DNA from 2 places in the Butyricicoccus sp. genome. Region 2 is predicted to be linked to the other one. Evidence: a T-box and tRNA genes for the amino acid it is inferred to sense, from the RefSeq annotation. Region 2 holds a T-box; the other holds one or more tRNA genes.

Region 1 (15,866 bases), on a different contig from region 2:
CAGACGCTGTAACCCGATCGAACACCATAGGCAACACCGCACAATTAAAGCTGCGGCGCTTTGCGGTAATTTTGTGTCCTAACTTCGTTGTAATTTCACGGTAATACATCAAGTATTACCGCAAAACTACGCCTCGTTAGTACGCAAAATTCCTCGCAAATCGCTCTTGTTCAATTATGCGGTGTTACCTATTATATATAGGCGTTCACAGAGCGCGTGTCGGGCCGCTGAGAGCAAAGGAATGTACATTTGTGAAATTTGCTTTTTTCACCTTGGGCTGCAAGGTTAATTTATTTGAGACGCAGGCGCTCAGTCAGCTGGCGCAGGCGCGTGGACATGAGATCGTGGATAAGGACGCGGACGCCGTGATCGTTAACACCTGTACGGTAACATCGGTGTCCGACCATAAGAATATCCGCGCGTTCCACAAGCTGCGGAGAGACAATCCGAACGCGGTTATCGCGGCGTGCGGCTGCTTTGCACAGACCGATCCGGAGCGTGTCCGCGCCACCGGCGAGATCGACCTTATTTGCGGTACCAGAGACAGGGCGCAGGTGATCGACCTGTGCGAGCAGGCCGTCAGCGGACAGGCCGTACAGGTGCGTGAGAGCGAGGACAGCGGCTTTGAGACTCTGCCTGCCGGTATCCCGCACGGCCGCACGCGCGCGCTGCTCAAGATCGAGGACGGCTGCAACAACTTCTGCACCTACTGCATCATTCCGTATGCGAGAGGGCGGGTGCGCTCACTGCCGGTCGAGCAGGCGCTCGAGCAGACGGCGCGGCTGGCTGACGCGGGCGTGCACGAGATCGTGCTGACCGGCATCGAGATCGCGTCCTACGGCAAGGACTTCGAGCCGCAGGTGCCGCTCACCGAGCTGCTGGAGAAGCTGCTGACCGCGCAGCCGAACGTGCAGTTTCGGCTTGGCTCCCTCGACCCGCGGGCGGTGGACGATGCGTTTTGTGAACGGCTTGCCGGCTTTGCCAATCTCGCACGGCATTTCCATTTGTCCATGCAGAGCGGCTGCGATACCGTTCTCCGGCGCATGAACCGCCACTACACGAGCGAGGAATTTTACCGGTGTGTCGAGCGGCTGAGACGTGCGTTTCCGGACTGCTCGGTTACGACCGATTTGATTGTCGGCTTTCCGGGCGAGACTGAGGACGAGTTTACGCAGACGCTGGCCTTTCTGGAGAGATGCGCGTTCGCGTCCGTGCATGTATTCCCGTATTCTGTGCGCGAGGGCACAAAGGCGGCCGCCATGCCGAGTCAGCTCGATCAGCAGACCAAAACCGCCCGCGCCGAGCGGGCAAAGCAGGTGGCGGAGACGCTCAGCACTGCCTATCGAAAGCAGTTTGTCGGCCGCACGCTGTATGCGCTGCCCGAGCACCCGACCGGCGGCCTGTGGGCGGCGCACGGACGCTACGGCTTTCCTGTATATATAGAGGATCAGGCGGAGAAAAATCATCCGGTCACCGTAAAGGTTATCGGTCTGCACAAGGACGGCGTATTGGTGAAAATTGAGAATTGAAAATTGAGAATGGAGAATGTGTAACCACTTTCGGCCTCTTACCATAGAATGTAATGAAATCTTTGATAGGAGGAAATGACAGTATGTGTTCTTCTAACGGCTTCTGGGGCGAAAATTCCTGGTGGTGGATCATCATCCTGATCATCTTGATCTGGGTATGCTGCGGTCAGGGCAGCGGCGGCTGCGGTTCCTGCGGTACCTGTGGTACCTGTGGTGATAATACCTGCGGCGGCTGCGGTAATTGCGGCAACTGCTGCTGCTGAGCGGCTGACATATCCACAGAAGGGAAGAGGCACCGCGTGAGCGGTGCCTTTTTCGTTTTCTCGGCATAGGGCAACTGAGGAAATGCGAACCGCGCAGGCGGTCTTTTCGGCAGTGGCTGACCGGGGGACGCGAACTGCGTAAGCGTGTTCGCCCCTAACGGGCGGCTTCTTTTCTGCACCGGCTGAGCGGGGTACTCGAACTGCCGCAGGCGTGTTCGCCCCTGACGGGCGGGAAGTTTTTCGCTGAACCTCAGCGGGGAGTGCGCCTACCCGGCGGGGGCACAAGAGGGTAGACACCTGCGGTTTCCACCCTCTGATTTTCTCCCCTTTCCCTTGGAGAGTCTGGCGCAGATTACCGACATGTGACCGCTGCGAAAATAGGGGAACGGCAGAGGAGTTTTTCTACCGTATCTTTCTCAACCTGTTCGCAGGGGCAGATACATTACTGCTACACATATGGGCTACTCTGCGCAAGGCGCGGCATAGCAGTGCCGCGCAACTCTTTAACGCGTTATACCGGAAGGCACCTACGAATTAAGCGTTTGGTACAATTTATCTTCGCAGGTGCTGTCTATATAACGCGCTGACGAATTGCGCGGCACTGTCATGCCGCGCTTGCTTAGATGAAATCACATGTGTAGCAGAATGGCATCTGACACTGCGAACAGGTTACGAAAGACACGGTAGAAAAAATCCTCTGCCGTACTCCTTTTCGAAGCGGTCACATGTCGGCAATCTGCGCCAGATTAGGAAGCAAGGGAAAGGTAGGAGTTCAAAGAGGAAGGAAAACCGCAGGTTGTCCTTCCTTTTTGCCCCCGCGGCGGGCGCCGCGACGCTCCCGCCGCAGCGGCGGCGAATCCCCCCGCTGAGGTTCAGCGGAAAACTTCCCGCCCGGAAAGGGCGAACACGCCTGCGGCAGTTCGAGTGCCCCGCTGGGTCGGTGCAGAAAAGGAGCCGCCCGTTAGGGACGAACACGCTAACGCAGTTCGCGCACCCCGGTCCGCCGGTGCAGGAAAAGGAGCCGCCCCGTTAGGCCGAACCCGCCTGAGGCAGTTCGTATGCCCCGGTCAACCGGTGCAGGAAAAGGAGCCGCCCCGTTAGGGCCGAACCCGCCTGCGGCAGTTCGTATGCCCCGGTCAACCAGTGCAGGAAAGCGCCGAGTTCCACCGCAATAAAAATTTTCAAGAAAATATGCGTTACCCTCTTGCAAAATACGCGAAAATAGGGTATTATATACAAGCACTGTTTTGTATGAACAGTCGAATGATGCTTAATGATGTAAAAAATACTATTATTTGGAGGCATAGCGATTATGACCGCAGGTGAATTTCGTAACGGCGTAACTTTTGAAATGGACGGTCAGGTACAGCAGGTTATTGAGTTCCAGCATGTAAAGCCGGGCAAGGGCGCTGCTTTTGTTCGTGTCAAGATGAAGAACGTCGTAACCGGTGCGGTTACTGAGACCTCCTTCAACCCGACTGCTAAGTTCGAGGAGGCTTTCGTAGAGCGCCGCGAGATGCAGTATCTGTACAATGAAGGCGACCTGTACTACTTCATGGACAACGAGACCTACGAGCAGATTCCGATCAGCAAGGATACTCTGGGCGACGATTTCCGTTTCGTGAAGGAGAACGAGAACGTTAAGGTTCTTTCCTACAAGGGCAGCGTTTTCGCAGTTGAGCCGCCGCTGTTCGTTGAGCTCGAGATCACTGAGACCGAGCCGGGCGTTAAGGGCAACACTGCTACTAACGTACTCAAGCCCGCTACCGTTGAGACCGGTGCTGTTGTTAAGGTTCCGATCTTTATCGAGCAGGGTGAGCGCATCCAGATCGACACCCGTACCGGTGAGTATCTGGGCCGCAGCAAGACCAAGTAAAAATTTGCAGCCAGCAGGGATGGCAGCCGCCATCCCTGATTTGGACATTTAGCTCAGCTGGAAGAGCATCCGCTTGACGTGCGGAAGGTCAGCGGTTCGAACCCGTTAATGTCCACCACCAAGCCACTCATTTTGAGTGGCTTTTTCTTTTGTCTGCACAAAAGCAGCTGAGACCCCACATCTCAGCTGCTTCTATTTTCGTCCCACATTTTGCTTTTACTCTCTGTGCTGCCGCTATCCTTCGGCAGCTGCCTTTTATTGCTCGGTCTCGCGGATATATTTGAAAACCGAGTGCTCCAGATAAAATTGCACGTCACCTTCTGTCAGCTCATACGGCTTGTGGCCGTCAATGCACAGCCAGTATCGTCCGTCCGCACTTTGCTTGAGATAGGCATTCTCGTCGTCAAAATAGACGGTCGAGCTGCTGTCAGGCTCGGCCGGCGGCTCGAATGCCGGCTGCGGCAGCACCGCATACGACAGTGCCAGCAGGACGGCAAAGCTGCCGATGAGTACGGCGCTTGCGGTTCGGCCGTTCGGCTGCTCTGCGCAGGCGAGCACGGCGGTGAATCGCTCCCGCATGGCCTTGTCCGCCTCGGCGCGAAACAGGGCCGTGGACGGCTGCGGCACCGGCTGCTGTGTGCAGCTTTGCTTCATCGCGGCGAGGATGGCGCGCAGATAGGCTGTGCGTTCCTGCGCATTCAGCGTCTGTGCAATCGCACGGTCGCATTTAAGCTCGAGCGTTTGTTCCAAATCCTTCTGCAGCAGGTATACGACCGGATTCCACCAGAAAATGATGCAGTACAGCGTTACGAGCAGCTTGACAGCCGTATCATGGTTGAGAAAATGCGTGTACTCGTGCAGCAGAATGTAGTGCAGCTCGGCATCTGTGTACGTCTTGTTCGGCAGAATGATATATCGGCGCAGCACACCTACGCCAAAGGCGGATTCGATATTCGCGGCTGTACGTCCGCGAACTTTGATGGTGCGGCCGGTCTGACGCCGGATCTCGCTCAGCAGGGAAGCCGTGCGGCTGTCCCATGGCCTGGCTTGCCGCGCAGCGCGGATGGCTTTGCGATACTGCAGCGCGTAACGAATCAGCAGAAAAACTGTGCCGAACAGCCAGATTGCATACAAAAGCAGTCCGACCGACAGGTGTGTGACCGGCTCAGGCTTGCGCGTCAGAAAGCTGTAGATGCGCGGATACACGACGCTGTCGCTCACAATCACTGCGTGCGGAAACTCGAGCGGCAGCAGCAAGCGCGCGGCGCAGAACAGGTACAGCAGCACCATGGTCAGCACGCCGAAATGCGGCCGGAAGCGTGTGCACCGCACAAGATAGATTACGATGATCAACAAACTGCTCCACAAAAGTGCAGATATAAAGGAAAACAGGGTTATTTGCATATTATTTCTCTTCTTTGTTCTGCAGCGCAGCTTCATACTGATCGACCATTTTTTCCAGCTCGGCAATCAGCTTTTCTTCCTGCTCGGATTCGTTTGATTTGGCAGGTTTTTTGAACAGCGCCACGGCGATTCGGGCAAACAGTGCCTGGTTCACGCCTTGCTCCTCGAGCATGTTCGCCAGAAATTCGTCCTTGGTGTAGCAGGGGACAAACTGCCGCGACTGATAGCGTCCGTTCTGCAGCAGACCGCTGACTTGCACCATGCCTTTTTTGACAAGCTGACCGAGCAGTTTGTCGATATAATTGGTGTTCCAGCGGGCTTCCGTAACTTTTTCGGCAAGCTGCAGCGTTGTGAGCGGACGGTTTTCCCGCCATAAGGTGTCCATCAGAATTTCCTCGGAGTTGGACAGCTTGAAGCGTTTCATTGGCCTCACCTCTGTTTTGATAATCACCTGTAAGGTGTTTGTTATAAGATAAGAATAACCACCTTTAAGGTGGTTGTCAATATCTTGATGGAAATTTGTAGGAATATCTGAAACTGGACATGATAAATTGTGAGAAGTGACAACATGTTTTCGGACGACAGGGGGAGAGGCACACCTTTCGGTGTGCCTGAGGCTGTCGAAAAACTATCGTTTTTCGGGCAGCCTCTCGATCGAAACCACGCTTTCGATCGAATGCTGAAGAAAAACCGCGTCCTCCGGACACATTTTTTCTTCCCTTGTGTAAAAACCGAGGTACACAAGGTGAATTGCCGCATAGCGGCAAGAGAGGGTGGTCTGGACCACGCCCCCGGTTTTTATGAATTTGCTGCGCAAATTCTATTTTATACGTGCTGTCGCACGAAGCGCAAAATAGAAATCTGACTTTTTCGACAAGCTGAGGCACACCTTTCGGTGTGCCTCATTTCATTTTCCGCAGATATTCTTTTTGCAGGCGCTGACGGGGTACCACGCACATCCGCGACAAATATCCTCCAGCATGGCCGGGGTCATTTGTGTGTCGATTGCACGGATCAGGTCCTGATAAACATACTCGCCCTCGTGCAGATCAAAGTATTCGACCGTCTTTCGGTCAAAACGGGAGACCTTTTCCTGTGCTTCGCACAGGTCGTCGGCGGTGTGGTGCGGGCAGTGCGCGCATAGAGAATCCGAACCAAAGACAAGCCGAATTCGGGTTCCCGGTACATTTCGCAGAGAATGCACAATCGCACTCATATTTTGCACAAATTCTGTGCTATAGCCCTTGCCGGAGTAGCCTTGTGTGCAAAGCAGATGATGCGGGCGCAGCCGGATCATGCCTTGAGCCCCGGGATGCGCTTGCGAACGAGAAAGCCGATCACGGTTGCAAGAACAGCCTTGATGACAGCGGTCGGGATGAACGGCAGCACGCACGCGGTCACGCCTGCGGCGATCGAGCTGTTCATGAGTACGCAGAACATCGCCGTGCCGACAACGTAGTTGGCAATTGTGCCGATGATCAGTGCGAGTACATACGCGCCGCGGAATACATGACGGTGGTCGGCGCCCCAGCCGATGATAAACGCCATCAGCGGGAAGGAGATCAGAAAACCGCCGGTAGGACCGATAAACTTGTCAAAACCGCCGGAAAAGTTCGCAAGCACCGGTACGCCGATGGCACCGAGCAGCAGATAAATTACGCTTGAAACCGTGCTCAGCTTGGCGCCGAGAACGACAGCCGCCAGTGTGATTGCGAACGTCTGCATGGTCATCGGTACGCCGCCGGGCATCGGAATGGAAATCTGCGCCATGATCGCGATGACCGCCGCGAACAGTCCGGAATAGCAGATGTCGCGCACGGAAAACGCGCTGCGCTGTGCGGGCTTGCTGGAAATGTCACTCATTGGGAGTTCCTCCTCGTTGTTTTGCTTATTGCATTAAACCACAGATTTACTGCAATGTCAACTGGTTTTGGGAAAATGGTTGACGGTATGCGGAAAAAAGAAACAGCCGTTCCGTGCATTTGCACAGAACGGCTGTTTGCTCAACTCGCAGAGCGCTCCCAGCGGGCGAAAATGCGGTGGAGAATCAGGCAGAACAGCAGCGCAAAGACCACGCCGAACACATTCTGCGCGACACGCAGACCGACCGCGCTTTTGAGTCCGTATGCGCTGGTTGCAATAGCGAGCGCACCGAACGTGTTGAACACAGCCTGCCAGCCGTATTTCGCGGAAAAACCGACACCGATGCCGCCAATCACGCCGATATAGGCGTAAATCGAGGACGGAAGCAGGAAATACAGCGCTAAAAAGCAGCAAACACCCGCAATATTTCCGATGATACGCCAGCGAACACGGTAACGCATATCGTCCATCGCGGGAAGGATTGCGCTCATGGCGGCAATGCCCGCCCACATCGCACGCGGCATGCCGCTCAGCTCTGCAAGGAAAAGCACGAGCGGAACGCAGATGATCTGGCAAAGCTGCCATTTGGAGCGCGGATGGCGCAGATCGAAAGCAGGAAGGATGTCTCCTGCACAGAGCTCATAGGCATTGCCGCGATGGTTGCCGTAGAATACCGCACAGACCAGAAGCGCACCGACAGCAAGTCCAAACAGGCGCATTTGATAGGCGTGCCCGCTCACATCGTAACCATACAGCAGCAGATAGCCGAGCACGAGTGTGGACTGATTGAACATTCTCGGCTCGTGGCAGCCGAACAGAATGAGCAGGGCAATCGCAGCAGCATTGATGAACAATCCGCCGACCGGGCCGGCCAGATTGGCTGCATGCGGTCCGACGGCCATAATGCCGAAAAATCCGGCGAGCAGCAGCGTGGACTGCCCTGTGCGAATGCACAGATGTGCGCTGCGGAATACGAGCAGATACAGCAGCACGACTACGCCGACAATGCTGTTGTCCGCGCCGAAGCCCAGACTGTAAAGTGAAACAAAAATAAAGCAGAATGCGACGGTTATCGCAATTTTGGTCAAGTACACGGCAATATGGTACAGCTTTTCGCGCTGTGACGCACTCTCGCGGATGAGTTTCTTTGAGCCTGCCTGATTGACCTGTAATTCCTGATAAAATGTCATGAAATTCCTTTCCAATAGGTGAAAATGAGTAACTGTATAACTATATCACCATCGAAAAGGAATTTCAACTGTTTTTTTCAAAATCGAACAACAGGCCGGATATACTTCCAGAAACGTACACAATCGTGCACAAAATAGAACACACGACCGGGTGCGGTATCCAGACAGCAGCCGGCGGCCGCTCGGCTCGTTCATGAACGCCATCTGCTGCTCGGCTTCGGGGACAAGCTGCCGCAGAAGCGCGCTGACCGTTTCTAAATCCGCTCCGGGAATGCGAGCCTGCTTTTGCATAAAATCCCAGTAACCGATGCTCTCGTAGTTGCGAATGTGTGCGAAACCTGCGACGGCGAACAGTCAAGCAGCCGGGCTAAATACGCGAGTGTCAGCGTTTCGCCCTCGCGCGCACGGATACAGCGGTCAATCTCAGCGATCAGCCGCAGAACATTGTCGTGCCAGTTTTGCATGAAAATCACTCCTTGTCCCTGCATGATACAGGAAAATGAGCTGTGCCGCTTGATCTGATCTGCAAAAAAAGAAAAACCGACGTAAAAACGCCGGTTTTCGATCTTATCCGTTCTTCTTGATGGCATTGATGAGCTGCTCGGCCTGCGGAGCGCCGTGCTTCTTGGCCTGCTCGGCCCAGTAGAGCGCCTCGTGCGCGTTATGCGGCGTGCCTTCGCCGCGTGCGTACAGGATGGCGGTGTTCATCATGCACGCTGCGTTGCCGCCCTGAGCGGCCTTGAGAAAATACTGGAAGGCGAAGGCCGCATCCTGCGGAACGCCGGTACCGGTGCTGTACAGCCATGCCAGACGGCCCATCGCCAGCACGTTGCCGCGGTTTGCGGCAATCTGGTACCAGCGGACAGCCTCGTCCATGTCCTTCTCCAAGCCGCGGTCGCCCGTCTCGATCAGGCTGGCGATCAGTGCCGCAGCCTCCGGATGACCGTATTCAGCGGCCTTGCGGTACCAGGTGAGCGCGGTCTGCTGATTCTTTTTCACGCCGAAGCCCTTGTCATGGTAGCACGCCAGATTGAACATAGCAACCGGATCGTTTTGCTCAGCCGCCTTTTTTGTCCATTCAAAGGCATTCTCAGCATTCTTTTCCACGCCCTGTCCGCGCTCATACAGCGAGCCGAGCGCACGCTGCGCCGGTGCGCAGCCGTCCTCCGCAAGAGCCAGCCACTGACCGGCCGCTTCAGCAAAATTGCCTGCCTTATATGCGTCCAGAGCCTGATTGAACGCCTGTTCAATGCTCTGCTGATTTTCCTTGTTCGCTTCCATTGTTTACTCCTCCAGACAGTACCGCCTCCGAAATATGCGGTATGCAGATATCTTATTTTATCACACCGCACGTCGAAAGTCTACGAAAAAGCGAAAGAAATAGCATGGCACAACCGTATCTTGACAAAAATGTGAAATGTGTGTGAATGGACTTGCGCTTTGCGCTGAAAAAACGTAAACTGGAAATAGGATTTCTTAAACTAAGGTATAGATTGTAAAACAACGGCACTCTATCAGATAAAAGGAGAATGTCAAATGGGACTTATCAAAGCAGCAGCAGGCGCGGGCGGCGGTGTGCTGGCTGACCAGTGGAAGGAATATTTTTACTGTGATGCGATAAACGCGGACGTGCTCGCGGTCAAGGGCCGCAAAAAGGTCACCAAGCGGTCGAGCAACACCAAGGGCGACGAGGATATCATCACAAGCGGTTCGGTCATCGCGGTGGCGGACGGACAGGCGATGATGATCGTCGATCAGGGCAAGGTCGTGGAAGCCGCATTCGAGCCGGGTGAGTTCGTCTACGATTCGTCCGCCGAGCCGACTATTTTCGCCGGTTCGTTTGGTGACAGCGTGTGCAAAATGTTCGCCAACATGGCCAAGCGCTTCACGTTCGGCGGAGAAGCGCCGCGCACGCAGCGCGTCTACTATTTCAACACCAAGGAGCTGACCGGCAACAAGTACGGAACCGCGTCTCCGGTGCCGTTCCGCGTGCTCGATGAGCGGGCGGGCATCGACATGGACATTGGTCTGCGGTGCTTCGGCGAGTACAGCTACAAGATTGTCAATCCCATGCTGTTCTATACCAACGTGTGCGGCAACATGGCAGAGGAATACCGCCGGGAAAATCTGGACAGCCAGCTCAAAAGCGAGCTGCTGACCGCGCTGCAGCCCGCATTTGCACGCATTGGTGCAAATGGTGTGCGCTACTCGGCGCTGCCCGCGCATACGATGGAAATTGCAGACGCGCTCAACGAACAGCTTTCGTCCAAGTGGCGTGAGCTGCGCGGCATCGAGATCGTGTCGTTCGGCGTCAACTCGGTCAAGGCAGACGAGGAGGATGAAAAGACCATCAAGGAAATGCAGCGCGAGGCTGCCTACCGCGACCCGACCCGTGCGGCAGGATCGCTCGTGCACGCGCAGGCCGAGGCGATGAAGTCTGCGGCAGCGAACGCGAACGCCGGTCCGGCGATGGCGTTCATGGGCATGAATATGGCTGGTCAGGCAGGCGGCGCCAGCGTGCAGAATCTGTACGCAATGGGTCAGCAGCAGGCGCAGGCGGCAGGCGAGTGGACGTGCTCGTGCGGACAGACCGGCAACACCGGAAAATTCTGCATGGGCTGCGGCAGGCCCAAGCCCGAGCAGAACAGCTGGAAATGCGTTTGCGGTACGGTCAATACCGGCAAATTCTGCTCCGAGTGCGGAAAACCCCGACCGGAGAATACGGCCTGGACGTGCTCGTGCGGCGCGGTCAATCAGGGAAAGTTTTGCTCGGAGTGCGGAAAAGCAAGAAATTAGTAATTAGAAATGAGGAATTAGTAATGAAACGTAGGGGCGCACATTGTGCGCCCGAAATCAAACGGTATGCAGATGGTTTACACGGGCGGCCGCTGACCGCCCTCTGCGGAACACGTTCACCATAAAAATAATTACTAATTACTAACTACTAATTCCTGATTCTCCAAAGGAGGATAGAAATGTCAGACAAAGCAACAAACTATCAATGCCCGTCCTGTACGGGACCGCTGCACTACGACGGCGCCGCGGGACGGCTGCAATGCGACTACTGCGGCTCGTCATTTGACCCGGCAGAGATCGAAAAGCTGTACGCCGAAAAGGAACAGCAGGCCGCGTCTCAGCCGGAGACGGGGAGCGACACCGGCGAATGGCAGTCCTCCGCAGATGAGGACTGGGGCGCGGACGCGGACAAGATGCGCGTATACAGCTGTCCGTCCTGCGGTGCGCAGCTGATCTGCGAGGAGACCACGGCGGCGACCTCGTGCCCGTACTGCGGCAACCCGACCGTCATTCCCGAGCAGTTCAGCGGCATTCTCAAGCCGGACTACATACTGCCGTTCAAGCTGAGCAAGGAGGATGCGGTTTCCGCGCTCAAGCAGCATTACAAGGGAAAGCTGCTGCTGCCCAAGCTGTTCCGCGATAATAACCATATCGAGGAGCTGCGCGGCATTTATGTGCCGTTCTGGCTGTTTGACGGCGAAGCCGAAGGCAACGCGAATTACATGGCAACGACCACGCGCGTGTTCCGTCACGGAGACACGGAAATCACCGAGACCAGCTTTTACGAGGTGCAGCGCGCGGGTACGCTGCCGTTCAGCCGCGTGCCGGTGGATGCATCGCGCAAGATGCCGGATGATTATATGGATTCCATCGAGCCGTTTGATTATGCCGGCCTGAAGCCGTTCTCGACCGCCTATCTGCCCGGATTTTTCGCGGATAAGTTCGATGTTTCCATCGAGGAGAGCAGCAGCCGTGCGGACAAGCGCTGTCGGCAGTCGCTGTCGGATGCGCTGCAGGGAACCGCGCGAAACGGCCGTCCGTATACCTCGGTCACGCCGACCGGCGAGGACATTCACCTCAAACGCACCGGCGTGCATTACGCGCTGCTGCCGGTCTGGATGCTGAATACCCGCTGGAACGGCAAGAATTACATGTTTGCGATGAACGGTCAGAACGGACGCATGGTCGGTGACCTGCCGGTGGACAGAAAGCGGTTCTGGGGTCTGTTTGCCGCCGTTGCCGTGCCCATGACTGCGGTGCTGACGGCGCTGCTGTATTTTCTGTAAGGAGGCGGCGTAGATGAAAAACAAGAGAAAACTGCGTCTGGCTGCGCTCTTGGCAGTGCTTTTGCTGCTGTTTCCGGCCTTTGCGGTTGAGGACGATATAACGGATGAGAGCGACAACTCGACCACCCAGACGGAGGAAACTGACCAGACCGCACAGCTCGGCGGCACGGATTCGATTGACCCGTCGGCAGACAAGCCGCGCGTGTTCGACTATGAAGAGGTGCTGACGCAGACCCAGATTGACACGCTCGAGGAAAAGACCAGGGCGATCGCGGAGAAGTACAGCATCGGCGTCGGCATCATCACGATTGACGACTACACGCCGTACGGCGATGGCGCTTACGACGCGGCGGAGCAGCTCTACAACGAGCTTGATCTGGGTGCGAGCGAGGACGGCGACGGCGTGGCGTTGCTCATCAGTCTGGATGACCGCGATTTTGCGACCTATGCGCACGGTGCGAAAGCCGAAGAGATTTTCAGTGATGCGGTCCAGCAGGATTTGGAGTCGTATTTCCTGGATAATTTCGGAAACGACGACTGGTACGGCGGCTTTTCGGACTTCGTTTCCGGCTGTGAGTGGTATTTGCAGCATGTCGCCGAAGGCGGCGAAGCCGGTGTGCCAGTGCATAATGAGGTCGAGATTTCGGACAGTACGCAGGAAGACACAGCGGACGATTCGTTTTCGCTCGGCGGTGCATTCGGCCTGTCGCTGCTCATTTCGTGCGTCATTGCACTCATCGTGTGCATGGTGTTCCGTTCGCAGATGAAATCCGTGCGTACACAGATGACCGCAAACCAGTATGTGGGAAACGGCGGTCTCAATCTGACACTCAGCCGCGATATTTACCGTTATACCTCGCAGAAGCGGCGGCAGATTCCGCGGAATGACAATAATAACAACTCGACCGGCGGCGGTCACGGCGGAGCCGGATTTTCCGGCAGCGTCAGCCATACCAGCAGCGGCGGACATGGGAGAAACGGTAAATTCTGAATGGAGAATGCACATAGCTGCATTTTCCGTAAACAAAAAGCAAAAGACAGCCGACAGGCTGTCTTTTTTTATGCAAAAAACGGAGATAATTCCGCAATTTTCGCAATCGTTTTGGATTCTTCCGGAAAGTCCTTCTGCAGCCTTGCGGCACACCGTCTGCAGAAATCCTCATGCAACTCGGGATTCTCCCGCATTTGCTGCTTGAAGCCCCAGATATGGGTAAAATATCCGTTCTGCGCACCGCCGAACAGTGCAGGCAGGTCACTGAGAGCAGCCGCGCGTGCGTGCTTTTTCTCGGCGCACATGGCGAGCAGCCGCTGTTCGGCGAACACCATGTAGGTGAGTGTGTCGTCGGCATCCGGTGAGCAGCGCATGAAGCGGATGGCGGTGTCCGTGTAGTACCGTCGGAACTCGTCATTGCCGAAATAGGCGAGCGCGGTATTGAACGGCTGTACCGTCCAGTCAAATGAATCAAGCGGGAAGCCTTCGGTTTTGGCGAATGCCGTTTGATCCGGATAGATGGACGGCATAATGTCCTCGCGGTGGATGGCTGCGGTGTCCGGTCCGTCGAGCAGATTGCTGATGGATTTCCAGCAGATGAAATCTGTATCAAGCATCACACACGGCGATGGCATAGCGGAGAGCGCGTACAGCTTGCCGGCCGCCCAGAAGGCTGTGGCGTTTATGTCCTCGGGCATGGTGTCCAACAGAGGATACACGCCGTCATCCCACAAAAAACAAAGCCCGAGCGATTCATAATAACGCTTGGCAGGTGTGTCGCAGATCATGCGGATCGAACCGTTCTCCTTGCGCCACTCGAGCGCGGAAAGCGCGGTCGTGAGCAGTTCAAACGGCTCGATTCGGTATTCCATATGGGGATTGCGGACGAAAAACGGCCTTGTCCAGTTGGAGTGGAACGCCTGCATCAGATCAGCTCCAATCCGTAGCCGCCGACCGGGCACGAGCCGGAACCGAACCGGAACGAACCTGATCCGGAGCCGGAATAACTGGTGCGGTAAGAGGTGGTGTACGAGGTCACATACGAGCCGGAGCCTGAGCCGCACGGCACGCAAACGGTCTGTATAACGGTGGTTTCACCGGATGCGGAGACAACGGTTTCCTCACCCGCTGTCGAGGGGACAGCGCCGCCCATGATGGGCACCGGCGGGCGTTCGTCATCGGCCGGATACCAGCCCTCCGGGTAGGGGTCAACCGCGAAAACAGGTGCTGGTGCGGCAGACTGTGTCGGCTCGCTTGCTTCGGGTGCGGTCTCGGGAGCAGGTGCTTCTTCGGTTTTTGGCTGGCAGTGCCGCGCATAGCTCGCTTCGTCGAACACAACGCCGTCGATCTCGCGGTATTTTTCCGGATTCATTGCCACAATACCGTTCGGTTTGGACATAACACCACACACCTCTCATTCACTAATTATAATTATATATGAAGGGAGCGCAATCCGCAACCGCAAACAAGCAAAATTTTGGCTTTACAATCCGCAGACGGGTTTCGTATAATAGTAGGGAGAAAACAGATACGGTGTTCCGGTCGGTTTATTATGCTGTACCATGTAAAATATTGTAGGGGCGCGCATTGCGCGTCCGTTTTATCAGGTTGGCACAATATCAATTCTGCGGATTGGATTAAACAATTACCGTGAGGCACCCGCCCTACGGTAAAAGTTAGATAAATGTCATTTGTATATAGAATGGGAGAAAATATGGATTTTTTATCGTTAGAGCAGTCGGTCTGGCGCCGATTGCAGCAGGAAACGCGCCCGATCGCGCTGTACGGCATGGGCGACGGCGCGGACAAAATACTTGCGCAGTTTGAGCGGCTGGGCATTCGCGCATCCGCGGTGTTCGCGAGTGATGAATTTGCCCGCGGCAATCTGTTCCACGGGTTCTGCGTGCGCAAGCTGTCGGACACGGTGGCGGAGCTTGGCGAGGATATTGTAATCGTGATTGCGTTCGCCAGCCAAAGAGCCGAGGTGCTGCAGCTGATGTATGCGCTCGAGGACAAATACGATGTGGTGGCGCCGGACGTGCCGGTGGTCGAGGGACCGCTGTTCGATGAGGATTTCGTGCGCGCGCATCAGGACGAGATGCAGCGCGCGTATGATCTTCTGGCGGATGATTTGTCGCGCGAGGTGTTCCTCGACACCGTGCGCTTTAAGCTGTCCGGCAAAATGGAATACCTGCGTCACAGCGAATCAGACAAGAATGAGGTGTTTCATAATCTCCTGCGCCCGACCGCAGAGGAGCACTTCTCCGACCTCGGCGCATACAACGGCGACACCATCCGCGAGCTGCTGCACTACACGGACGGCAAGTTTGCGTCCGTTACCGCCCTCGAACCCGATCGCCGCAGCTTCCGCAAGCTGAATGAGTGGGCGAGTGCCAATATCACGGGCGATGTTATGCTCGTGCAGGCGGGCGCGTGGAACGAGGACACGGTCAAATGCTTCACCGATCAGGCAGGCCGCCAGTCCCGCGTAGCGGGGCAGGGCAAAGAGACGCAGATGCGTGCGCTCGACAGCGTGCTGTCCGGCCGCCCGTGCACCTATCTTAAAATGGACGTGGAGGGCGCAGAGCGCGAAGCCATCGCCGGTGCAGAGAAAACCATTCGGCAGTACGCACCCAAGCTGAATATTGCTGCCTATCACCGCAGTGAG
Region 2 (15,866 bases):
CACTCGTACTGACCGGTGCGATTCCGGTTTACGTCAACCCGCAGATGAATGACCGGCTGGGCATTTCGCTCGGTATGTCGGTTGCAGACGTGAAGGCCGCTATTGAGAAGCACCCGTCCGCAAAGGCGGTGCTCGTCAACAACCCGACCTACTACGGCATCTGCTCGAACATTCGGGAAATCGTAAGGCTCGCGCACGCGGCAGGCATGAAGGTGCTGGCCGATGAGGCGCACGGCACGCATTTCTACTTCGGTGAGAATATGCCGGTCTCCGCGATGGCGGCAGGCGCGGATTTAGCATCCGTTTCCATGCACAAGTCGGGCGGCTCGCTCACGCAGTCCAGCTTGCTGCTGTGCGGCCCGTCGATGAACGCGGAGCACGTTCGCCAGATCATCAACCTGACGCAGACGACCTCGGGTTCGTACCTGCTGATGGTCAGCCTGGATATTTCGCGCAAGAACCTTGCACTGCACGGCAAGGAGATTTTCCGAAAAGTCGTTGACCTGACGACCTACGCCCGCGAGGAGATCAACGCCCTCGGTGACTACTACGCCTACGGCAGCGAGCTGATCAACGGCGACACGGTATACGACTTCGACACGACCAAGCTGGCGGTAAACACGCTGGATGTTGGTCTGGCGGGCATCGAGGTGTACGACATTCTGCGCGACTTTTATGATATTCAGACCGAGTTCGGCGATCTCGGCAACCTGCTGGCGTATGTTTCGGTGGGTGACAGAGAGCGCGACCTCGAACGTCTGGTGGCCGCTCTCGCGGACATTCGCCGCCGCTACAAGCGCGACAAGGCAACGCTCATGCGGCAGGAGTACATCTCGCCGCAGGTGGTCGCCGGCCCGCAGGAGGCGTTCTACGCGGACAAGAAGGCCATGCCGCTCGAGGAGTCGGTCGGACGCATCTGCGCGGAGTTTGTCATGTGCTATCCGCCCGGCATCCCGATCCTCGCGCCCGGTGAGCGTATCACCCGCGATATTCTTGATTATATTCGCTACGCCAAGGAAAAGAACTGCATGCTGCTCGGCACCGAGGACCCCGAGGTGAACAACCTGCAGGTCATCCGCGGCGTTGTCAGCCCGGAATAAAAGGAGCGTTTCACTCATGCAACTTACCTTTACTGAAATGCACACGCCGACGGTTGGGCTGCAGATACAGGTAGACCGTCAGCTTTACACCGAACAGAGCGATTTTCAGCGCATCGACGTGTTTGAATGCGAGGAATTCGGTCGGTTTCTCACGCTGGACGGCTACATGATGCTGACCGAGCGGGACGAGTTCATCTATCATGAAATGATGGTGCATGTGCCGATGGCCGTGCTCGGTGAGAAGATTAAAAAGGTGCTCGTCATCGGCGGCGGTGACGGCGGCTGTGTCCGCGAGCTGTGCCGCTATCAGCACATCGAGCACATCGACCTGGTGGAGATTGACGAGCGCGTTGTCGCGGTCTGCAAAGAGTACCTGCCCGGTGTGGCATGTTCGCTCGACGACCCGCGTGTGCACATTCTCTATCAGGACGGATTAAAGTATATCCGCCGGATTGAGGACGAGTACGACCTTATCATCATCGACTCGACCGACCCGTTCGGCCCGGGCGAGGGCCTGTTCACGATGGAATTTTACGGCAACTGCTACAAGGCGCTCAAGGAGCACGGCGTGCTCGTCAACCAGCACGAAAGCCCGTTCTACAAGGGCGATGCGCTGGCGTGCCAGAGAGCGCACCGCAATATCGTGCACTCGTTTGAGCTGAGCCGTCTGTTTCAGGCACATATCCCGACCTACCCGTCCGGACACTGGCTGTTCGGCTTTTCGTCGCGCGGCGTGCATCCGGTGCGCGATCTGAATCCGGACTGGTGGAACAGTCTGGGACTGGAAACCAGATATTACAATACCAATCTGCACAAAGGTGCGTTCTATCTGCCGAATTATGTGCAGAAGCTGCTGGAAAAGGTGGAAGAATAACGGAATCGTGAGAAAACCGCTCCGGTTTGGGTTTGGGTATCCGTTTTGCAAGCGGGTTCGCCCCTTCCGGGCGGCAGCCTTTTTCTCTGCACCGGCTGACTGGGGCGCGCGAACTGCGTGAGCGTGTTCGCCCCTTCCGGGCGGCAGCCTTTTTTCAGCACCGGCTGACTGGGGCACACGAACTACCGCAGGCGGGTTCGCCCTATCCGGGCGGAGAGTTTTTCGCTGAACCTCAGCGGGGAGTGCGCTGACGCCGCGCGGGCGCACAAGAGGGTAGACACCTACGGTTTCCACCCTCTGATTTTCACCCCTTTCCCTTGGATAGTCTGGCGCAGATTGCCTACATGTGACCGCTGCGAAATAGGGGAACGGCAGAGGATTTTTTCTCTGCTGCGGACGAACTACCTTCGGAGTCCGTCCTCTTGAGCAGCCTGTTCGCAGTGTCAGATACATTACTGCTACACATGTGATTTCATCTAAGCAGGCGCGGCATAGCAGTGCCGCGCAACTCGTAAGTCTGGAGTTTGTGGACAGCACCTACGGATTAGGCGTTCGGTGCAATTTATCCTCGCAGGTGCCGTGCGTTACAACGTGCCAAGGATTTGCGCGGCACTGCTATGCCGCGCTCTGCGTAGAGTAACCCGCATGTGTAGCAGTACGCTGTCTGTGAACTGCGAATATTTTGCGAAAATCACGCAAGAGTAACCCGACTGCCGTTCCCCTTTTCCTGCTTACGCAGTCTACCGTCTGCACCCAAGCTATCCCAACAAGGGAAACGGGTGTTCAAAGAGGGTAGAAACCGTAGGTGTCTACCCTTTTTGCCCCCGCCGCGGGTGCGGCGCAGTTCCGTTCGCTTCTCAAGCGGCAGTTTAACAAATAAAGACCATTCAATAAATCTAAATTATATATACAGTTAAAAATGAGGAGGAATTAACAATGGGAAGAGCATTGATCATCGGCTGCGGCGGTGTTGCCGGCGTAGTTATCCACAAGTGCTGCCAGAACAGCGACGTTTTTGAGGAAATTATGATCGCGTCCCGCACCAAGAGCAAGTGCGACGCGATTAAGGAGAAGCTGGACGGCACGACCGCAACCAAGATCCGCACCGCCAAGGTGGACGCGGACAACGTGGACGAGCTGTGCGCGCTCATCGACGAGTACAAGCCGGACATCGTGATGAACATTGCGCTGCCGTATCAGGACCTGACCATCATGGATGCGTGCCTTAAGTGCGGCGTAAACTACATGGATACGGCAAACTACGAGCCGGAGGACACTGACGATCCGGAGTGGCGCGCCATTTACGAGAAGCGCTGCAAGGACGAGGGCTTTACCGCGTACTTTGACTACTCCTGGCAGTGGGCGTACAAGAAAAAGTTTGAGGAGGCCGGTCTGACCGCTCTGCTCGGCTCCGGCTTTGACCCGGGCGTAACGCAGGCGTACTGCGCTTACGCACAGAAGCACCTGTTCGATGAAATCGACACCATCGACATTCTGGACTGCAACGGCGGCGACCACGGCTATCCGTTTGCGACCAACTTCAACCCGGAGATCAATCTGCGTGAGGTATCCGCACCGGGTTCGTACTGGGAGAACGGTCACTGGGTTGAAATTCCGGCGATGAGCATCAAGCGCGAGTACGACTTCGATCAGGTCGGCCACAAGGACATGTACCTGCTCCACCACGAGGAGATCGAGTCCCTCGCCAAGAATATTCCGGGCGTGCAGCGCATCCGCTTCTTCATGACCTTCGGTCAGTCCTACCTGACTCACATGAACTGCCTGGAGAACGTCGGCATGCTGTCCACCACCCCGATCGAGTTTGAGGGCCACCAGATCGTGCCGATCCAGTTCCTCAAGGCGCTGCTGCCCGATCCGGCAACGCTCGGTCCGCGCACCAAGGGCAAGACCAACATCGGCTGCATCTTCACCGGCAAGAAGGACGGCAAGGAAAAGACCGCCTACATTTACAACGTCTGCGACCACGAGGAGTGCTACCGCGAGGTCGGCTCGCAGGCCATCAGCTACACCACCGGCGTTCCGGCGATGATCGGCGCGGCGATGCTGCTGACCGGCAAGTGGAACAAGCCGGGCGTGTACACGGTCGAGGAGTTTGATCCCGATCCGTACATGGAGGCGCTGAACAAGTGGGGTCTGCCGTGGCAGATCAACGACAAGCCGGTACTGGTGGACTGATATGAAATTTACTGAGCTTCCTACGCCCTGCTACCTGCTCGATGAAAACCGTCTGGTGCAGAATCTGGCCGTCCTGCGGGACGTTGCCAGACGCACCGGCGCGAAGATCCTGCTGGCGCAGAAGGCGTTCTCGATGTTTTCCGTGTACCCGCTGATTCGGGAGTATCTGGCGGGCACAACGGCCTCCGGTCTGTACGAGGCACGGCTCGGTCATGAGGAATTCGGCGGCGAGACCCATGTTTACGCGCCGGCCTACGCGGAGGGCGAGTTCCGCGAGATTCTGGAGTACGCCGACCATATTGTGTTCAACTCGTTCACGCAGTGGAAGGCCTACGGCAGCCTTGCCCGTGCAGCAGGGAAGAGCTGCGGCCTGCGGCTCAATCCGGAGTGCTCCACGCAGCCGAGCGACCACGCAATGTACGACCCGTGCGGTCCGGATTCGCGCCTCGGCATTACGATAGAGAATTTTCAGCCGGAGCTGCTCGACGGCATTGAGGGCTTCCACTTCCACACGCTCTGCGAGCAGAATTCGGACGATCTGGTGCGGACTGTCGCTGCATTTGAGCAGAATTTCGGTCAGTATATGGACGGCCTGAAATGGATCAACCTCGGCGGCGGCCACCATATCACCCGTGCGGATTACGATGTGGAAACGCTGGTGCACTGCATTGATTATCTGCAGAAAAAGTACAAGGTGCAGGTTTATCTGGAGCCGGGCGAGGCCGTTGTGCTGAATGCGGGCTATCTGGTCTCCACCGTGCTCGAGGTGATGCACAACCATAAGGACATTGCGATTCTGGATACCTCGGCGGCGTGCCATATGCCGGACGTGCTCGAGGTGCCGTACCGTCCGCCGGTGTACCGCGGCGGCGAGCCGGGCAAAAAGGCGTTCACCTATCTGCTGACCGGCCGCTCCTGCCTCGCAGGCGACGTCATCGGTGAGTATTCGTTCGATGTGGCGCTCGGCGCCGGTGAGCAGGTCGTGTTCGAGGACATGGCGCTCTACACCATGGTCAAGACCAATACGTTTAACGGCATGCCGCTGCCGCTGATCGCCATCCGGCGCGCCGACGGCACGGATGAGGTCGTGCGCATGTTTGGGTATGAGGAGTTTAAGCGGAGACTGTCGTAAGTTTCTGCCGGGCGGGAGCCTGTTTCTCTGCACCGGCTGAGCGGGGCACTCGAACTGCCGCAGGCGTGTTCGCCCCGACGGGGCGGCTCCTTTCTCTGCACCGGCTGACTGGGGCACACGAACTGCGTGAGCGTGTTCGCCCCTAACGGGCGGGAGGTTTTCGCTGAACCTCAGCGGGGAGTGCGCCTACCCGGCGGGGGCACAAGAGGGTAGACACCTGCGGTTTCCACCCTCTTGTGAATCACCCCTTTCCCTTGGATAGTCTGGCGCAGATTGCCGACATGTGACCGCTGCGAAATAGGGGAACGGCAGTCGGGTTACCGTTGCGTTTGTTTCGCAAAATATTCGCAGTTCACAGACAACGTACTGCTACACATACGGTTTACTCTACGCAGGCGCGGCATAACCGTGCCGCGCAACTCTTTAACACGTTATACCGCACGGCACCTGCGAATTAAGCGTTTGGTACAATTTATCTTCGTAGGCCCTGTCCATTATAACGTGCTGACGACTTGCGCGACACTGTTATGTCGCGCCTGCTTAGATGAAATCACATGTGTAGCAGTAATGTATCTGACACTGCGAATATGTTGAGAAAGACACGGAAGAAAAAATCCTCTGTCGTTCCCCTTTTCGAAGCGGTCACATATAGGAAATCTGCGCCAGATTAGGAAGCAAGGGAAAGGTAGGAGTTCAAAGAGGAAGGGAAACCGCAGGTGTCCCTTCCTTTTTGCCCCCGCGGCGGGCGCCGCAACGTCCCCGCCGTCCGCAGACGGCGAATCCCCCTCGCTGAGGTTCAGCGAAAAAACTGCCGCCCGGATAGGGTGAACCGCCTGCGCGGTTCAAGTACCCCGCTCAGCCGGAGCAGAAAAGAAGCCGCCCGTCAGGGGCGAACACGCTCACGCAGTTCGAGTGCCCCGCTCAGCCGGTGCTGAAAAAAGCTGCCGCCCGGATAGGGTGAACCGCCTGCGCGGTTCAAGTGCCCCAGAGGGTCAGTGCCGGAAAACAAGGGATATCCCTTGACAAACCCGAATTTAACAGCTATACTATTAAAGTTAATAGCACAAATGCAGTGAAAAAGAGGAGTATTTTTCCTTTGCGCGTTTAGAGAGGGTGCGGTCGGTGCAAGCACCTCGGCGGGGAAGAAGAAGGTCGCTTTGGAGCAGAACAGCCGAATTTTCGTTAAGCTGTTCCGTCTAACCCGCGTTACGGGGCAACGAGTGCGCGTCTTTACGCGAATTCAGGTGGTACCACGGAGCATACTTCGTCCTGTTGTCGGGATGAGTATGCTCTTTTTTGTTTGCACAGAAGTATCCCGCATGTATATCGTAAATCAAATTGAAGGAGATAGATCAATGAGCGAACTGCCTAAGACCTACGACCCGAAATCGGTCGAGGACAAGCTGTACAAGTTCTGGGTCGATTCCGGCTTCTTCCACGCCGAGGTCAATCCGGACAAGAAACCGTACACCATCGTTATCCCGCCTCCGAATGTTACCGGCCAGCTGCACATGGGCCACGCATTCGACGAGACTCTGCAGGATATCCTCATCCGCACCAAGCGTATGCAGGGCTACGAGGCGCTGTGGATGCCGGGCACCGACCACGCCGGCATTGCAACCCAGATCAAGGTAGAGGAGAACCTCCGCAAGGAGGAGGGTCTGACCCGTTACGACCTCGGCCGTGAGGAGTTCCTCAAGCGCGTATGGGCGTGGAAGGACAAGTTCGGCAACCGCATCATCAGCCAGCTCAAGAAGCTCGGCACCTCCTGCGACTGGGACCGCGAGCGCTTCACTATGGACGAGGGCTGCTCCAAGGCTGTCCGCGAGGTTTTTGTAAACCTGTACAACAAGGGCCTGATCTACAAGGGCCACCGCATCATCAACTGGTGCCCGCACTGCGCGACCGCTCTGTCCGACGCTGAGGTTGAGTACGAAACCCAGCCGGGCAAGCTGTGGCACATCCGCTATCCGCTCGCGGACGGCTCGGGCGATCTGGTCGTTGCGACCACCCGTCCGGAGACCTTCATGGGCGATACCGGCGTTGCCGTCAACCCGAACGACGAGCGCTACAAGCACCTGATCGGCAAGACCTGCATCCTCCCGATCATGAACCGCGAAATTCCGATCTTCGGTGACGAGTACGTTGACATGGAGTTCGGCACCGGCTGTGTTAAGGTTACGCCGTGCCACGACCCGAACGACTTCGAGATGGGTCAGCGCCACAACCTCGAGCAGATTCTCGTGTTCAACGAGGACGCGACCGTCAACGCAAACGGCGGCAAGTACGAGGGCATGGACCGCTACGAGTGCCGCAAGGCGGTTGTAAAGGACCTTGAGGAAGGCGGCTGGCTGGTCAAGATTGAGGACCACGAGCACAACGTAGGCACCTGCTACCGCTGCGGCACCACCGTTGAGCCGATGACCTCGGCACAGTGGTTCGTCAAGATGGCGCCGCTCGCCAAGCCCGCGATGGACGTAGTAAACGAGGGCAAGACCAAGTTCGTGCCCGACCGCTTCTCCAAGACCTACCTGCGCTGGATGGAAAACGTACACGATTGGTGTATCTCCCGTCAGCTGTGGTGGGGTCACCGCATTCCGGCGTTCTACTGTGAGGACTGCGGCGAGATGACCGTCTCCAAGACCGATGTATGCACCTGCCCGAAGTGCGGCGGCACGCATATCCATCAGGAGGAGGACGTACTGGATACCTGGTTCTCCTCTGCGCTGTGGCCGTTCTCCACGCTCGGCTGGCCGGATAAGACCAAGGAGCTGGAGTATTTCTACCCGACCTCTACGCTTGTTACCGGCTACGACATTATCTTCTTCTGGGTTGCCCGCATGATTTTCTCCGGTGTGGAGCACATGGGCGAGACCCCGTTCGAGACGGTTTATATCCACGGTCTGGTGCGCGATGCACAGGGCCGCAAGATGTCCAAGTCGCTCGGCAACGGCATCGACCCGCTCGAGGTCATCGACCAGTACGGCGCGGATGCGCTGCGCTTCACCCTCGCAACCGGCAACAGCCCCGGAAACGATATGCGTTTCTCGGATGAGCGCGTACAGGCGTCCCGCAACTTCTGCAACAAGATTTGGAACGCATCCCGCTTTATCCAGATGAACCTGACCATCGACAAGGACAAGGCAGTCGAGCTGCCGAGCGACCTTGCCATCGAGGACAAGTGGATCATCAGCAAGTTCAACACACTGGTTGCCGATGTTACCCGCAACATCGACCAGTACGAGCTGGGTCTGGCAGCTGCCAAGCTGAACGACTTCATCTGGGAGAACTTCTGCGACTGGTATATCGAGATTGCAAAGACCCGTCTGCAGACCGGCGACGAGAACGTACAGAAGGTGCTCTGCTATGTGCTGAGCGGCGCGATGCAGCTGCTGCACCCGTTCATGCCGTTCATCACCGAGACCATCTGGCAGGCGCTGCCGCATGAAGGCCCGTCCGTTATGGTATCCGCATGGCCGGAATACAAGGACGAGCTGCACTTTGCCGCGGAGGAGGCACAGATGGAGAGCCTGATGGACGCTGTCCGCGCCATCCGCAACCGCCGTGCCGAGATGAACGTACCGCCCTCCAAGAAGGCCAAGGTGCTCATCCTGACCGAGAAGAAGGACACCTTCTCCGCAGGCGCAGGCTTCTTCCCCAAGCTGGCTTACGCTTCCGAGATTGAACTGATCGACGCGGTTCCGGCGGACGCTGCGAAGATGGCTTCTGTCGTCACCGGCGACGCACAGATCTATATGCCGATGGGCGACCTCATCGACTTCGAGGCCGAGCGGGCCCGTCTCGGCAAGGAAAAGAGCAAGGTCGAGGCTGATATCGACTTTGTTATGAAGAAGCTGAACAACCCGAAGTTTGTCGATAAGGCACCCGAGAAGGTTGTTGCAGCCGAGCGCGAAAAGGCCGAAAAGCTGCGCGAGCACCTCGCAAAGCTGGAAGAGTCCATTGCAGCGCTGAATTAAGCTGAATTAAAATAAGAAAGAGTGGAGTTTTATCCACTCTTTTTTCTTAACATTTTCCCCGAAAACACTTGACTGTAAACCCGCTTTATCCCTTATAATGTAATCAATAGAAGGGAAGGTGATCGTATGAACATAGCGGAAGCAGAGCGCAGGACGGGCTTATCCCGGGCGAACATCCGGTTTTACGAGAAGGAAGGCTTGCTCAAGCCGACACGCGGAGAGAACGGCTACCGCGACTACACCGAGGATGATGTACAGACACTGCGGAAGATCATGCTGCTGCGGCGGCTGCGCCTGAGCGTGCCCGACATCCGCGCCATCGAGAGCGGCGAGAAAGCGCTGCCCGAGGCGGCGGCAGGCCAGCTCGACGTATTGCAGGGGGACATCCGCGAGAGCGAACTGGCGTATGCGATGTGCCGCGCCATCTGCGAGGACAGAGCGGAGTGGAACGGGCTGGATGTAGACCGGTATCAGTCCATCGTGCTGCCCGCAGACGACCCGCGCGAGAAAGACCGCATCCCGCCGACCGGCTGTCCGTGGCGGCGCTACCTTGCCCGCAATGTGGATGCCGGACTGTATGGTCTGCTGTGGTCGATGCTGTCGCAGTGGGTGTTCCGCATCAATCCGGAGAATTTCAGGGCGAGTCTGGCGTGGACGCTCGCGTGCGGGTATGTCAGCTGGCTGCTGACGTTCGTGTTCGAGCCGGTGCTGCTGCATTACTGGGGCACAACGCCCGGCAAGTGGATATTCGGGCTGTCCGTCCGCGATGAGGACGGAGAAAAGCTGTCCATCCGCACCGCATATGCCCGTTTGTGGGGCGTGTTCGGCTACGGCAACTGCTATGCGCTGCCGCTCTTCGACTGGTACTACAATTACAAGTGCTACCGCGCGTGCAAAGAAGAGGAGCTCCCGTGGGATTTGGAGAACGGGTGCAGCATCGTTGTCCGCGAGCGGGAGGTGCGCTGGTATCGAGTGGCGCTGTACCTGCTGGTGATCGCGCTGCGAGCAGCCGCAGGTTACGGCATTGACCTGTACGCCAAGCTGCCGCCCAATCGCGGCGAGCTGACTCTTGCGGAGTATGTGGAGAACTGCAACGACTGCCTGAAATATAATCAGGGCATGGCGCCGTATGTCCGGCCGGACGGCAGCTGGAATAGCGACGTGGGAATGGGCGGCAGGTATTTCTTCTCGCTGGGCGATTCTGTATCCGATGTGACGGTCGAAACCGATGCGGACGGCTATGTGCAGTCTGTGACGGTGGTTTCGGATTCGCAGAACGGCTCGTGCGGCTATCAGGAGCGCATGACGGTGTATTACGCCTTTGCGGCCGCGTATGCCAAATGGAGCTGGCTGTATGCCGCCCACATGAGGGATGACATCATTGACGACGGCTGGGAATACGATGCACCGGATACGAAAAACGTCAAGGAGGCGCATCTCGACGGGCTGGATTTCCGGTACGAGTATGAATTCAGCGGCGCATCGCGCGATAACGCCGTGGACGGAAAGCCGATGCCGTATCATTCGGTGCTGACGATTGAGAAAGAGTGAGGAGTGGAGAGCGAAGTGCTCTCCACTCTCTGCTTTATTAGAAAATTGCTTTCTTATTTGCCCGAAATGTGCTATACTAATCTCACAAAACCATATAGATAGAGGAATAGCCAATGAAAGGAATCATTCTTGCCGCCGGTAAGGGCTCGCGCCTGTACCCGATGACACGTCCGGTATGCAAACCGCTGCTGCCGGTATACGATAAACCGATGATCTACTATCCGCTGGCTGCGCTCCTGCAGGCCGGTATCCGCGATATTCTCATCATCATCCCGCCCGGAGAGGAAGGCCCGTTCTACCGTCTGCTCGGTTCCGGCGGCCGCTTCGGCGTCAACATCACCTACGAGGTGCAGGAGGTTGCACGCGGCATCGCGGACGCGCTGCTCATCGGCTCGCAGTTCATCGGGGATGACTCGGTTTGCCTTGTTCTGGGCGATAATATCTTCTATTCCCCCAATTTCCAGAGCTATCTGGACCGTGCCGTGCAGATGAAATCCGGCGCCTGCGTGTTCGGCTACTATGTCGATGACCCGCGTGCGTTCGGCGTTGTGGAGTTTGATGGTCAGGGCCGTGCGATTTCCATCGAGGAGAAGCCGCGCTATCCGAAGTCTAACTATATCATTCCGGGTCTGTATTTTTACGATAACTCGGTTATGGAGATTGCCCGCGGACTCAAGCCCTCGGCAAGAGGCGAGCTGGAGATTACGGATGTCAATATCGAGTACATGAAACGCGGTCAGCTGCACGTTGAAAAGCTCGACCGGGATTTCGTCTGGCTGGATGCCGGTACCGCCGAGAATCTGCTCGAATCCGCACAGGTTGTCCGCCGCGTGCAGGATGAGAGCGGCCGCTACATCGCATGTCTGGAGGAGATTGCGTACGCGCGCGGTTATATCAGCCGTCAGACGCTGCTCCGTCACGCCGCCGACCTCAGCAAAACGCTGTACGGCCGCTACTTAGAGTGCCTCTAAAGGAGAATCGCAAATGCCTGTTTATACCGAAACCAAAACCTACAAAACCAAGGCCCACATGGGCATGATTGACGTTACCGATGACTTCCGCGCAGCGGTGCAGAACGCCTGCCGCAAGACCGGCATGAAGTCCGGCACGATCACCGGCTTTACCACCGGCGGCGTTGCCGGTCTGACCACGCTCGAGTTTGAGCCGGGCATGGTCTACCATGACCTCAAGGCGGCGATGGACGTCTTTTCGCCCTACCGCGATGAGACCGGTGCGGTCATTCATTACCACCACCACGATACCTGGCACGATGATAACGGCTCGTCGCACATCAAGGCGGCGCTGCTCAGCCCGTTTATCGTTATCCCGTTCGTGAATGGCGAGATCACCATCGGCCCGTGGCAGAATCTGACCCTTGTGGAGTGCGATACCCGCAACCGCGTGCGGGATATTGTCTTTCAGGTGATGGGAGAATAATTCAAATTGAGAATGGAAAGTGGAGAATGGAAAATGCGTTCCGTTCTCCATTTTTTTTGTGCAAAAAATAAAAAAACGCCTGTAAAGGCGGTTGATTGACAGATTTCCGCAGGATATGCTATACTATAAGCGGATGTTGTTCCATTAGCGGTCAGATCTTCTTTCTTTCCTCAGTTCGAGGAGGAAAGGAGGTGGCGCGGATGCAGAAAAAGGCAGTACAGCTGTTGGTATGTGCAGTGATTTTGCTGTACATTTTCTGTATAAAAGCAAGATGACCGCTCGGAGTAGGGCCCGAACGGTCATCTTAGTTTAACTATGATACGGAAAGGTCTGGTTGCTTAGCAACATCCCTTGGGTATATTATACCCGCAGAACCTCGGTCTTGTCAAGCGACAGGGCCGGGGTTTTGTTGCGTCGCGGCTCTCTCACGCGCCGCGCAGTCAGAAAGATTAGCGCCCGCTAACCAAATAGCTTTTCTTTTTTCGATAAATGTGGTATAATATAAGCGTTCGGAAAATTTAAGTACGGTTCGGGAATCCCTGTGCCGTGCATAGAAATGGAGCGACAAAGCATGACTAAAATTGATATTATTTCCGGTTTTCTGGGTGCCGGCAAGACGACCCTCATCAAGCGTCTGCTGGCCGATGCGCTCAAGGGTGAGCAGGTTGTTCTGATCGAGAACGAGTTCGGTGAGATCGGCATTGACGGCGGCTTCCTCAAGGATGCCGGCATTGTTGTAAACGAGATGAACGCAGGCTGCATCTGCTGCTCGCTGGTTGGCGACTTCGGCAAGGCGCTGCACGATGTTGTGGACCGGTACCATCCGGACCGCATCCTGATCGAGCCGTCCGGCGTCGGCAAGCTGTCGGATGTTATCGCTGCGGTACAGAACGCGCACCTCGAGGTTCAGCTGAACAGCTTTGTAACCGTTGTTGACGCGCTCAAGGCCAAGATGTACCTCAAGAACTTTGGTGAGTTTTTCGAGAATCAGGTGGCGCATGCCGGTGCCATCCTGCTGTCCCGCACGGCTGAGTGCCCGGAGAAGCGCCTCGACGAGACCGTTGCCATGCTGCGCGGCTTGAATGAGCACGCCCGCATCGTTACCACCCCGTGGAAGGATTTGACCGGCGAGCAGCTGCTCTCCACCATGGAAGGCAGCCGCGACCTCGTTGCGGAGGTTCTCGAGGAAATCGCGCACGAGCCGCACCACGAGCATCATCATCACCACCATGAGCACGAGCATGACCACGAGCACGAGCATGACCACGAGCATGAGCACGAGCATCATCACGAGCATGACGAGCACTGCACCTGCGGCTGCCACGACCACGACCATGAGCATGAGCATGACCACGAGCACCATCATCATCACGACCACGACGGTCACTGCTGCTGCGGTCACGACCATGACCACGATGCTGACGAGGTATTCACCTCCTGGGGTAAGGAAACGACCCGCAAGTACACCGAGGCCGAGCTTAACGCGGCACTTACCGCGCTCGGTGATGTTACGCTCGGCACCGTACTGCGTGCAAAGGGCATCGTTCCGTGCGCAGACGGCGGCGAGTGGCTGCACTTTGACTACGTTCCGGGCGCACCCGAAATTCGCCGCGGCACTGCCGATTACACCGGCCGTCTGTGCGTCATCGGCTCCGAACTGGATGAGGAGCGCATCGCTGCGCTGTTCGGCGTAAACGAAAAGTGAGGTAACCAGATTATGGCTAACGAACCTATTCCGGTATACGTCTTTACCGGCTTTCTGGAGAGCGGCAAGACCAAGTTCATTCAGGACATTCTCGCGGACCCGAACTTTACCGAGAACGAGCGCACGGTGCTGCTGCTGTGCGAAGAAGGCATCGAGGAGTACGACGAGAAGTGGCTGCTGCACTACGGCACCGCGCTTGTGCCGATCGAGTCCGAGGACCGTCTGACGCCGAATATCCTCAAGCGCGTGGAGCAGAAATACCAGCCGGACCGCATTCTTGTTGAGTACAACGGCATGTGGAAGCTGGAAAAGCTGATGCAGGCGTTTCCTGCCCGCTGGGAGCTGTACCAGATCGTCACCACGGTCGATGCGACCACGTTTGAGCTGTATTCCAACAACATCGGCCCGATGATGTTCGAGCATATCACCACTGCGGATCTGGTTGTGTTCAACCGCTGCACGGACGCGCTGAAGGATATGCTGTACAAGAAGAACATCAAGGCGATGAACCCGCGTGCGGCGATCTATCTGGATGACGTGAACGGCAATTCCGAGGACTACGCCCGCAATATGCCGCTGCCGTTTGACGTGGATGCGGATATCATCGACATCCAGCCGGAGGACTACGGCCTCTGGTACATCGACGCCACCGGCGACCCGATGAAGTATGACGGCAAGACCGTCCGCTTTCTTGCCCAGGCATACGTCGGCAAGGATGTGCCCGCCGACAGCTTCGTGCCCGGCCGCTTCGGCATGGTCTGCTGCGCGGATGACGTCACCTTCCTCGGCTTCCTCTGCCGCTATCCCGACCGCGATCAGCTGCATAACCGCGACTGGGTCAAGGTAACGGCGTCCATCACCGTCGAGGAGCTGCCGCAGTACCGCGGTCCCGGTCCGGTGCTGCATGCCATCACGGTAGAACCCGCCGAAAAGGCGAAGGAAGATATCGTTTACTTTAACTGAATCTTCTCCATACAACGTAAAAAGAGACGAGCCTGCTTGGTTCGTCTCTTTTCTGCTATAACAACAAAAACCGCCCGAAAGGACGGTTTATTGACAATATTCTGTCGTATATGCTATACTATAAGCAGATGTTGTTCCGATAGCGGTCAGACCTTCTTTCTTTCCTCGGTTTGGGGAGGAAAGGAGGTGTCGCAAATGCAGAAGAAATTGCTTCGGCTTTTCGTATGTGCAGTAATCCTGCTGTACATTTTCTGTATAAAAGCGCACTGACCGCTCGATTAGGCCTCGAACGGTCAGTGACTAAAAATCGCTAATCAATTAAGGTCTGACTGCCTGAACAGCATCCCTTGGGTATATTATACCCGAGCAGCCCCGGTTTTGTCAAGTACGGCAAAGCCGGGGTTTTGCTTTGCATGCAGCGATTACTGCCTGCTGATTGCTAATTTCTAATTAGAAAAGCATGTCCCCCGCCACACAGCAGTGACGGGGGACAGGGACAAAAGGGGGATACAGACGATTCATAAACTCCATGAACGTCTTTTGAAAGACTGGTGACGGCTTGAGGGATTAGCCAATGCCACCGTACATAATGCCGAGGATCAGTGCAGCAATTGCACAGATAACGTATACCCACTTGCCAAGCGGGAAGAACCAGCTGCCGATGGGCTTCTTAGCGCCTTCGTTAACAGCAGCAAGTGCCTTTTCCTTGCCGAGTACCCAGAAGAACATAACGCCAGCCAGAGCAGCGCCGAGCGGGCAGATGTAAATGGAAACAACGTCCATCCACTGAGAGGTCCACGGCTGAATTGCGATGGAAACGACCAGACCGATCACACCGATGGTGCCAACGGCTGCTGCACGCTTAAACTTGAACTGCTCCTGCAGGAAGGCGATCGGTGCTTCGTACAGGTTTACGATGGAGGATACACCT

What was found. A T-box is a leader RNA that pairs with one kind of tRNA and senses whether it is charged. The one in region 2 lies ahead of ACWVX6_RS02495 (valine--tRNA ligase), so its partner is inferred to be a tRNA-Val.
Region 1: it encodes a tRNA-Val, which carries the amino acid that the T-box ahead of ACWVX6_RS02495 (valine--tRNA ligase) is inferred to sense. The anticodon was not compared.

What each region holds. Positions count from the first base shown of each region.
Region 1 covers NZ_CDRQNY010000012.1:30,937-46,802, forward strand. The annotation lists gene mtaB (tRNA (N(6)-L-threonylcarbamoyladenosine(37)-C(2))-methylthiotransferase MtaB) at 252-1,529, shown strand; gene ACWVX6_RS05880 (hypothetical protein) at 1,613-1,792, shown strand; gene efp (elongation factor P) at 3,102-3,668, shown strand; tRNA gene ACWVX6_RS05890 (tRNA-Val) at 3,711-3,786, shown strand; gene ACWVX6_RS05895 (M56 family metallopeptidase) at 3,924-5,021, opposite strand; gene ACWVX6_RS05900 (BlaI/MecI/CopY family transcriptional regulator) at 5,074-5,496, opposite strand; gene ACWVX6_RS05905 (DUF1284 domain-containing protein) at 5,980-6,369, opposite strand; gene ACWVX6_RS05910 (biotin transporter BioY) at 6,366-6,935, opposite strand; gene ACWVX6_RS05915 (FUSC family protein) at 7,076-8,125, opposite strand; gene ACWVX6_RS05920 (hypothetical protein) at 8,380-8,589, opposite strand; gene ACWVX6_RS05925 (tetratricopeptide repeat protein) at 8,693-9,406, opposite strand; gene ACWVX6_RS05930 (SPFH domain-containing protein) at 9,662-10,921, shown strand; gene ACWVX6_RS05935 (hypothetical protein) at 11,101-12,207, shown strand; gene ACWVX6_RS05940 (TPM domain-containing protein) at 12,221-13,198, shown strand; gene ACWVX6_RS05945 (hypothetical protein) at 13,267-14,124, opposite strand; gene ACWVX6_RS05950 (hypothetical protein) at 14,124-14,597, opposite strand; gene ACWVX6_RS05955 (FkbM family methyltransferase) at 14,913-15,866, shown strand, end outside.
Region 2 covers NZ_CDRQNY010000004.1:38,904-54,769, reverse strand. The annotation lists gene ACWVX6_RS02515 (aminotransferase class I/II-fold pyridoxal phosphate-dependent enzyme) at 1-1,100, shown strand, start outside; gene speE (polyamine aminopropyltransferase) at 1,117-1,974, shown strand; gene ACWVX6_RS02505 (saccharopine dehydrogenase family protein) at 2,911-4,170, shown strand; gene nspC (carboxynorspermidine decarboxylase) at 4,172-5,302, shown strand; T-box leader at 6,366-6,577, shown strand; gene ACWVX6_RS02495 (valine--tRNA ligase) at 6,658-9,279, shown strand; gene ACWVX6_RS02490 (MerR family transcriptional regulator) at 9,406-10,830, shown strand; gene rfbA (glucose-1-phosphate thymidylyltransferase RfbA) at 10,944-11,801, shown strand; gene ACWVX6_RS02480 (YjbQ family protein) at 11,815-12,267, shown strand; gene ACWVX6_RS02475 (CobW family GTP-binding protein) at 12,839-13,972, shown strand; gene ACWVX6_RS02470 (TIGR03943 family putative permease subunit) at 13,985-14,935, shown strand; gene ACWVX6_RS02465 (sodium-dependent transporter) at 15,503-15,866, opposite strand, start outside.